DNA from 3 places in the Rummeliibacillus sp. TYF005 genome. Region 1 is predicted to be linked to each of the others. Evidence: riboswitches for the same ligand, from Rfam matches in the RefSeq annotation. Region 1 holds a riboswitch; each other region holds the start of a gene.
What was found. Region 1 has a riboswitch for cobalamin ahead of CW357_RS05590 (Ig-like domain-containing protein). Riboswitches for the same ligand answer to the same signal wherever they lie in the genome.
Positions count from the first base shown of each region.

Region 2: linked by a shared signal. The riboswitch ahead of cobT (nicotinate-nucleotide--dimethylbenzimidazole phosphoribosyltransferase) and the one ahead of CW357_RS05590 (Ig-like domain-containing protein) in region 1 are both predicted to bind cobalamin.
Region 3: linked by a shared signal. The riboswitch ahead of CW357_RS04815 (ABC transporter substrate-binding protein) and the one ahead of CW357_RS05590 (Ig-like domain-containing protein) in region 1 are both predicted to bind cobalamin.

Region 1 covers NZ_ML122546.1:58,197-61,462, reverse strand. Annotated here, with positions in the region: gene CW357_RS05590 (Ig-like domain-containing protein) at 22-1,599, opposite strand; cobalamin riboswitch at 1,758-1,942, opposite strand; gene CW357_RS05585 (transcriptional regulator) at 2,083-2,241, opposite strand; gene panF (sodium/pantothenate symporter) at 2,419-3,266, opposite strand, start outside.
Region 2 covers NZ_ML122575.1:20,699-23,964, forward strand. Annotated here, with positions in the region: gene CW357_RS14475 (bifunctional 2',3'-cyclic-nucleotide 2'-phosphodiesterase/3'-nucleotidase) at 1-245, shown strand, start outside; gene cobT (nicotinate-nucleotide--dimethylbenzimidazole phosphoribosyltransferase) at 414-1,463, opposite strand; cobalamin riboswitch at 1,541-1,721, opposite strand; gene adhP (alcohol dehydrogenase AdhP) at 2,159-3,181, opposite strand.
Region 3 covers NZ_ML122545.1:7,435-10,700, reverse strand. Annotated here, with positions in the region: gene CW357_RS04820 (FecCD family ABC transporter permease) at 1-900, opposite strand, end outside; gene CW357_RS04815 (ABC transporter substrate-binding protein) at 897-1,856, opposite strand; cobalamin riboswitch at 1,968-2,158, opposite strand; gene argS (arginine--tRNA ligase) at 2,996-3,266, opposite strand, start outside.

The DNA.
Region 1 (3,266 bases):
AAAATTTACATTGTTGACTAGTTATTTTGATTTAACAGTAATCGTCTTAGATGCACTTTTGTTATTGGCTGCATCCTTAACATAAACCGTTAATTTTGTACCAGTTTTTTGTTTTTTGATAGATAAAGAGAATTTACCTTTCGATGAGACTTTTCCCTTTTGTATTACTTTCTTATTTTTCACAACATAAACGGTTGATTTCACTTCTGCTGTTCCAACTATTCTTGTAGAATTTTTTGTTACCTTTTTAACGATTGGTGTTTTTGGTGCTGTTTTATCAACAACTTTTACAGAGACAGTCTTGCTAGTGTTCTTAGCAAGATCGGTTGCTGCAATTTTTAATGTGGTACCAGCCTTTTGTTTTTTGATTTTGACTGAATATGCGCCTTTAAAATCTGCAATGGCTGTACCGATGATTTTAGAACCATTTTTCACAGTTACGGTAGCGTACGATTCTGTTTTACCAGTTACAGTAGTTTTATTGTCTGCTACTGTTTTAACAGTTGGTAATTTAGGAGCTTTTGTGTCATATGCAAGGTTTTCAGCTTTAACATCCGACATATCGTAGAATTTCTTTTCATTATTTACTAGACGATCATATGCTTCTAAAGCACGGTTTGCTTGGTCGGTAGACATATCGTTAGCTATTTTTGATGTAGGAGAGTTTTTAAATCCACCCGATGCTTGATCGTATGTAGTCAATAAATTAGATACAGACCAATTGTTATTTTTGATAAAACGAAGATCCGATTTTGGATTAATGTTTAAAGAAGTAAGCGCTAGAATTACTTGTGATATAGATTCTGGGCTATCTCCACCATAGTAGCCATCGTAACCTGCATTTTTATTTAATTTGAGTGATAAATAATTCAATGCTTTATTAAGCGATTCATTAACACCATCTCTAGATGTGTAGTTTGATAATGCAGTCGTTACCATAGCTGTACTATCAACACCAGGCCATTGCCATGCAACCCCAAATGAACCTTCGTTTTCATCCGTAAATTGATCATTTAATAAATCTTTTACCATTTGCTCTTTTAAATTTGCATATTTTTCATCAGCAGGAAGTTTGTAATTTGCTGAATCAAGAGCATAAAGTACATTATAATTTGATGTTGCAGAGTAAGTTTGATTTTCTTGTTCCTTCAAAACTTTATCCATCATAGTTTGAATTAAATTAAAACCTTCAATATTTGAAGCATCTTTTCCTATTGATGTTAATGCTAGTACTACTTTTCCGTACTTACCTGATGAGACTTCTCTTTCTCCATCGAAGATTTTCCCGTTATTTGCTTTTAGTTTTGAAACAATATTCTTGTAGTAATTTGTATAATAATTTTTTGCAACAGGGAATCCAGTTTGTGCTAAATCAGTTACAACATCTTCATTTCCAAACTTAGCATTTGGGGTATTTTTGTATAGCCATAAAGCTGAGCTCTTTAAAGCTTTTTGGTATTCAACATTTTTCACTGATGCATTTACTTCCTTGTTTCCCTCTGCATGGGCAATAATTGAAGCAGGAAGTTGAGATGTGAGCAATAAACTAGCTAATGAGACTGGTGCAATCCATTTTTTAAAGTTTTTGTTTTTGTACATAAAAATACCTCCATTCATTTGGACAATTAACGCTTAACTGTCTTCTAGAATAGAGGTAATGAAAGCAATACAAATTTAATGTCTTTACATATATATGTAAAGATAATTGGACGTGAAATAAACATATGTATTTCACAGTTCGATACCTCCCCTCGAAGATCAGAACTAAAGATAAAAGCAGGTCTCCTGGCTTATGTATATTAGAAATTTCGCACCTTCCCAGCTGTTAGCCAGTGGTATACGCGAAGTTCAAATACATTTACAGTAGCGGGGCTGCATCGGATTTCCACCGATTTCCCTATTATCCTATCAATTGATAGGCACTTCTATCTAAAAGTTATGTAATTGTCATCTATCAGTATTTCACATTCTTTAGGTCATGTAAATATTTTTCTAATATTTTTTAAATTTTGACGAAAATAAATAACCCCCTACCAATCATTATATGATCAGCAGGGGGTTTATAAGTCACTCGCGACGGCATCAGTCATTTTGGTCGTTTCTCCTTTTTGAGTATTCTTTGTAGGCATTAAGTTGTTCTTCCGTTAGATGATTGATAAAAAAGTAAAAGTCTTTCGATTCCAATCCATATTCTTGGCATGCGTTACAATATCGTTCATAGCTTTCTCTATACATATCCATTTGTATTTCTCCTCCTGTTATATAACAAATATTATTATTGATAATAATATATAACAGTCTAAAACATCTGTCAACGGAATTTTCTTAAAAAACAAATATTAAAATAAATTTTTATACAATACGTAAACATAAACAAACTCAAGCCCTATTAGTACAATAAAGCTTGAGTTTAAATCTTTAAATGATGTGTTTAACGTCTTTAAATTTAGAACTACTTAGAAGACTAACTACTACATAACTTACAAGAGATAATAGAATAGAAGTTGTTACTGTATGCATTCCTAAGAAAGTTGTTCCCCATTTTTCGTAAATGAAAATATAACTGACTAAACCTACAATCATGGAAGAAGCTGCTCCATATTTGTTTCCTTTTTTCCAATATAGACCTAATACAACAGGCCAAACAAATACAGATTCTAAGCCACCAAATGAGAAAAGGTTAAGCCATACAAGCAAGCTAGGCGGTTTTAACGCAATAATAATAACCGCTAAGCCGATTAAAGCAGTGACCAAAAAGCTTAGTCTTTTCACTTCATGATCATTCGCTTTTGGCTTAATATAGTTTAGATATATATCTTTCACAATAGTAGAACTTACAAGCATTAGCAAAGCATTTACAGTAGACATAATCGCAGCCATTGGAGCAGCCAAAACGATACCTGCCAAATAAGGTGGTAATACCTTCAATGTTAAAAGTGGCATAACTTTATCACCGATATCAATACCAGGTAACACCGGGCGTGCCAATACCCCTGTTAAATGCATCCCGAACATAACTGTCCCTATTGCAATTGTTCCAATAATGATTGCTGAGTGCATACTTCTTGAGTTTTTATATGACATTGCTCGTACTGCAATTTGAGGTAAACCAATAACACCAATACCGATTAAAATCCAAAATGTAGATACATATAGTGGCGTTAAACTTCCATCAGCACCAAACGGAGATACTAACTTAGGATTTTCAGCAACTAAGTCGGACATGATATTAGAAACGCCGCCACCAGCAATAATCGTACCAACAA
Region 2 (3,266 bases), on a different contig from region 1:
ATACAACAAAAGCCGGAAAAGTAGTCGATATTATTTTGCCAGACGGCAGTAAAATTGACCCAACAAAAGAATACACAGTTGTCGTAAACAACTATATGTATGGTAATATCGATACTAGTTTTGGTGCACTTTCTAAAGACATGGAAGTTGGACCAACTGACTTAGATGCAACAGTTGAATTTGTAAAAACATTATCTTCTCCATTCGAGTATAAAGTGGAAGGAAGAATTCAACGAGTAAATTAATATTTTAGATTAAGAGATTTAAAGGCCGAGGCTGTTCCATTACGGGATAGCCTTTTTTGCAACAATATGTATTTCAATGCGTCTTTCAATCCTGTTGAATTAGAAAAGCTGCCTTGTTCTATACAAAGGCAGCTTTCAGGCATTCAATGCTAATCACGAGATGAAATTTTATATTTCCATCCCTACTTCTTCAAAGGTTGGCATGTTTTTCATCATGCTACATGCTGCATCGATGATTGGAAAAGCTAATGCTGCTCCAGAACCTTCACCTAGACACATATCCATTTTGAGCATTGGTTCTTTGCCTAGTAGTTCACTAGCTTTTTTACCACCTGGCTCATCTGTTGCGTGAGATGTGATGAGATAATCCTTCACTTTCGGTTCAATCGTTGTGGCGATAAGTGCGGAAGCTGTTGAAATATAGCCATCAACGACTACTGGTACTCGATTGGCAGCTGCTGCAAGCATAACCCCTGCCATACCACCAATTTCTAATCCTCCAACTTTTGCTAGTATATCGATTGCATCAGTTGAATCTGGTTGATTTGTTGCAATGGCATTTCGAATCACTTCTATTTTACGGGCTAAACCGCCATGTCCGAGACCTGCCCCTCTACCTGTAATTTCTTTTGGATCACAACCCGCCAATACCGATAATATAGCAGTACTTGGTGTTGTATTACTAATACCCATTTCACCTGTTCCTAACAAATTCACCCCATTTTGAATTTCTGCATTGGCAATTTCAATCCCTACTTCTAATGATTGAATGGCTTCTTCTTTTGTCATAGCTGGCCCTTTTGTAAAATTGGCAGTACCTCTTCTAATTTTACGATTAATCACGCCAGCATCAGTAGGAAGATCTACTTTTACACCAACATCGACTGTGACAATTTTTGCGTTTGATACTTTTGCAATGGTTCCTACCCCTGTTATTCCTTTAGCAATATTCAGCGTTTGCGCAAATGTAACTTCTTGAGGATTGCTTGTAACGCCTTCTTCGTACACACCGTGATCAGCAGCCATTACAATGATTGCTTTTTGATCAATTGCTGGAAAAAGCTCTCCTGTAATCCCCGATAATTGGACAGCGATACTTTCTAATTTGCCAAGACTTTTGGGTGGTTTGATCAAATTATCCACTCTTTGTCTTGCCTTTGCCATCATGTCTCCATCCAGGTCTTTAATTTTTCCAACAGTTTGCTGTAGCAAGTTCATTTTTCATCTCTCCCTAATAAAATTAAAAGCCTGCAGTTTATTTGTATTACAAATAAACCGCAGACTTTTCCATCATCTGTGTCAACAAGTATCAAGGCAGGTCTCCTGGCTCAGGGTCTACATTTGAATAGGCCTTCCCAGACATTGTCCAGTGGCATTTCCATTCAAACTTTCCTCTACAGTGGTGGGTCCGCTGAAGCTTTTCACTTCATTCCCTATTCTCCTTTTGTCAAAGGCACCTTGTACTTTTATTGAATTTTCTATCATTATGATACTCGTTGAACGTTGGTAAATCAATATATTTTATAAAATACTATGTTATCCGACTTGTAATTTAGTAACCTTTTTTAGTCAGAAGCCAGCAATAATACAATGGCAATCCTTTTTTAAGCAATTTTCGGCTGCATATCAAATGGCATTTTGTGATCTTGTTTTTAAAGGTTTTATATCATACATAAAAACATCTGCTGCTATCAGTAAACGGCCAATATATACATATACTCCGCAGACAATTTGTTATTTTTTCATATAAATTACTCATAGAGTATGACGTCTAAATAAAGCTTATAATAACTTAAGACAAACTGTAAATATTCTTGAGAACAATACCAAAATCAAGAAAGCTACTACATTTAATTATTACCATTAAATGTAGCAGCCTTTTATTTCAATATAACGATTATATCTAGAACTTATTACTCTTCATCTGCTAGTGTTAGTACTATACGACCGTTAATCTTACCATTTTCCATCTTATTGAACACATCATTGATATCTTCAAGTTTTGCTGTTTCAATAATGGCGCGTACTTTTCCTCGTGCGGCAAAATCAAGTGCTTCTTGCATATCTTTTCTTGTCCCAACAATTGATCCTTTTACTGTAACACCATTGAGAACTGTATTGAAAATTGGAATTGGGAGCTCCTCATTTGGCAACCCAACAACTACTAAACAGCCCCCGCGTTTTACTGATTCATAAGCTTGTTCAAAGGCTTTTTTTGTTACAGCTACGCTAATTGCAGCTTGTACACCACCTAATTGTTCTTGAATGGCTTGTACAGGATCTTCTTTTAAACCATTAATGACAATGTCTGCCCCTAATTCTTTTGCGAGTTTTGACTTATCATCGCTAATATCTATAGCCACTACATTGAGTCCCATTGCTTTCGCGTATTGTAATGCAATGTGCCCTAGTCCACCGATCCCGTAAATTGCAACCCATTCTCCTGGCTTTGCACCTGAAACTTTTAATGCTTTGTATGTTGTTACACCTGCACATAAAATGGGAGCGATTTCAATTGGGTCTACGTTGTCAGGAATTCTCGCTACATAATCTGCGGGTGCTTTACAATATTCTGCATATCCACCATCCACAGAGTATCCACCATTTAGTTGATTTGGACATAATGTTTCTTTACCATCTATACAATACTCACATTCTCCGCATGCAGAATATAACCACGGAATTCCTACTCGATCACCAACATTAATCGATTTAACACCTTTAGCTACTTCAACGACAACCCCTACCCCTTCATGCCCTGGGATTAATGGTAATTTTGGTTTTACAGGCCAGTCCCCATGTGCTGCGTGTAAATCTGTATGACATACACCACAAGCTTCAATTTTCACTAAAACTTCTCCCTCTTCTAATTGAGGTTTCGAAACTTCTTTAATCTCCAACTCTTTTGAAAACGCATTCACAATTGCAGCTTTCACGATCTTCCACTCCTTTCGCTTTTCAGTTATATATATGATGGTAGATGCTGTGACTATTCCTTATATATTATTTGATATACTTTCT
Region 3 (3,266 bases), on a different contig from region 1:
TGCAATGATTATACGGGCGACCAAGTCACATACAATCAGTAATGATGCTCCATTGATAAAAGATAATGGTAATAGATGACGATGATCTGCACCAAATAGTAATCTAGTCATATGTGGGACAACTAGTCCGATAAAGCCAATCGTTCCTGAAACCGCGACCGCCGAACCAGTTAACATTGAACCCCCAAGTAGAAGCATAAGTTTACTTCTTTTCACATTAACACCTAAATACTTTGCCCTTTCTTCTCCAAACAACATAGCATTTAGCTCACGGCGATTAAACCATAACATCAATGCCCCTATAAGGATGAATGGCCATACCATCTTCACATAAGGCCACCCACGCATCGATACGCTTCCCATCAACCAGCTAATTATTTGTCGAAGTTCTTCTCCTGTTAGCGCAATCATTAATGATATAACAGCGCTTAAAAATGAACTCATGATTATTCCTGTTAAAATAAGTGTTTCCATCTTCATCGTACGATCAACTAATTTAGCAAATCCAATCACTGCAAATAGAGATAGCATTGCTCCTACCATGCTAAATGTAGGTAAAGTGAATATCCCTAAAATAGGGGCTGAAATATTGAAAAAAAGCGTCATCACTGCACCTACTGAGGCACCTGATGACACTCCTAACGTATATGGATCAGCAAGTGGATTTTTTAATAAGCCTTGAAAAGCAGCACCTGCAATTGCTAATGCTGCTCCAACAAGTCCAGCCAATAAAACACGTGGCATACGAATATTCCATAAAATATTTGTTGCCATTTCATCAGCTTCTGTATCCCATAACGTACTTAGTGGTACCTTTACAGAACCTACAGATATACCGAGCCATATACTCAGTAACAAGATGAATATGGCTACAATATACCCCACTACTATTTTCCTCATTTGAATACCTCTGGATAAACTGCTTTTGCTATTTCTTCTAGACCATCAGCAAGGCGAGGGCCTGTCCGAGCTGTTAAATCTTGATTCACTTGTACAACTGCGTCATTTTTGACTGCTGTAATACTATTAAATCCTTGACGTTTTTTTACTTTTTCTACGATATTCGGAACATCTTCCATTACAATCATTGTATCTGGATTACGTTTAACAATTTGCTCTGAATCGATTTTAAACCAACCTGATTGATCATCTACAACATTTTTGATATTTGCTAGGTCTAAGATTTCTTGCATAAATGTATCCTTACCTGCTGTATAAATTTCCGGTTCATCTGAAGTTTCTACAAAAACAGAACGTTGTTTCACATTTGCTACTTTATCTTGAACTTCTTGTACTTTTGCTTTCATATCTTCAACAATTTGATCTGCTTTTTGCCCTTTGTCTGTAATTTGGCCAATTTGTTCGATCGTGTTATATGTTTCTTCAAAGTTTGTTGCATTTTTTACTACAAAAACAGTAATTCCTGCATCTTTTAGTTGTTGTAATCCTGCCTCTACTGATTTGGCATTGGATTCATGCGCAAACACTACATCTGGTTTTAAACTTAGTATTTTCTCAATATCATATTCCATGCCGCCCACTTTTTCCTTTTTAGTAGCAGCTTCTGGATAGTTATCGTTATCAGTTACACCTACAATTTTGTCGTCTAAACCTAGCGCAAATAATATTTCTGTATTACTAGGGACTAAAGAAACTATCTTTTTAGGGGCTTCTTTAAATTCCACATTGTTACCGAGTGCATCTTTTACCATCATTGGATATGTAGACGTATTTTTTGTTGTTTGCGTAGAATTTGTTTTGTCACTAGATGATTTTTGCGAATCTCCTTGTCCACATCCTACAAGTAAAGCAAATACCATTGTGAGCATTATTGCTAATTGCCATATTCTTTTCATTGATCGAAGTGCCTCCTTCAGCAAAATAAAAAGCCTCTCTATTTTTTCGAGAGGCATCATGAATCCAGTAAATATTAAATATACTGGCACCCATCCTATCCTCGTAGTTAAACTGGTGTCTTTAAATACGGCAGGTATCCTGGCTTGTGTTCAACGCTTCTCGTGCCTTCCCGAAAATTTTTCAGTGGCAATTATACGAGTTACTCACACTTACAGTGGCGGGACCGCATCGGATTTTCACCGATTTCCCTTTTCACTTAACATTTTACCGAATGTTAAGAACCGTACTTTTTTAACTATTGAATTGTCTATCATTATACCGAATATTTTGTTTTTATGGAAGGTACCTTAAAATAATTAAAGTTTTACGGAATAGTTTTGACCTATTGAGTGGGGGTATAATTCTTATGAGTTGTGCTAATTGGTGCCTGAGTTGTGCTAAACAGGGCGCGAGTTTCCTAACTTTATACTCTCGGTAATTTTATACTTGAAGCTATGTATCTCTTATTTTTTCTTTCGATTGAGTAATTTTAGTCGATGGAGCTTACATGTCCCCTAATTCTTTCCTACGTAAAAAAGCTAAGCAAAATAAAAGGACATCGCATATTTTCACACAAAATATACGATGCCCTTGCTTATTTTTTGAGATTCGGGCCTTCCAGCGCTTGTCGGGAGCCCACAGGATATGGGTCAGATAGCCGTTGCGACACGATGTTGCGCTTTTAGGCTATCTTCCTCTTAGCGAGCGCGTTCAGCAATTAAATTATCCAGCTTCTGCGGCTAGTCCCTCGAGTCACAACGCTTTCTCGGTCGAAAACTGAAATGACGTTTTCGATTCGAAAGCTTTTGTGATTTTCGGGTCTGAGCAAGCCGCCTCAGCATTTAATTTTATCCAGCTTCTCGCGCCAGCCCCTCGAGGTCGCTTCAGTCCCTCGGTCAAAAGCTGAAAACATGCTTTTGATTCGGGCCTTCCAGCGCTTGTCGGGGCTAAACGGACGCGTTCAGCATTTAACTTTATCCGGCTTCGGGCGCTAGCTGCTCGAGTCGCTTCGGTCTCTCGGTCGAAAGCTGAAAACACGCTTTCGATTCGAGCCCTCCAGCGCTTGTCGCAGCTGAACGAGCGCCCTCAGCACTTAATATTACATTTTTTCTGGTGCTGATACGCCTATTAGTTTTAGTGCGTTTGCTAATGTTGTACGTACTGCTGTGATTAATGCGATACGTGCTTCAGAGCGTTCTTTGTTTTCTTCATCTAAAACTTTTTCTGCATTATAGAAACTGTGGAATGTTGCAGCAAGTTCTTGGATGTAGTTAGCGATACGGTGTGGCGCACGTACACGAGCAGCATCCGCTACGACTTGTGGGAAGTCTCCAACTTTTTTCAATACTTCAATGTCTTTTTCAGATGAT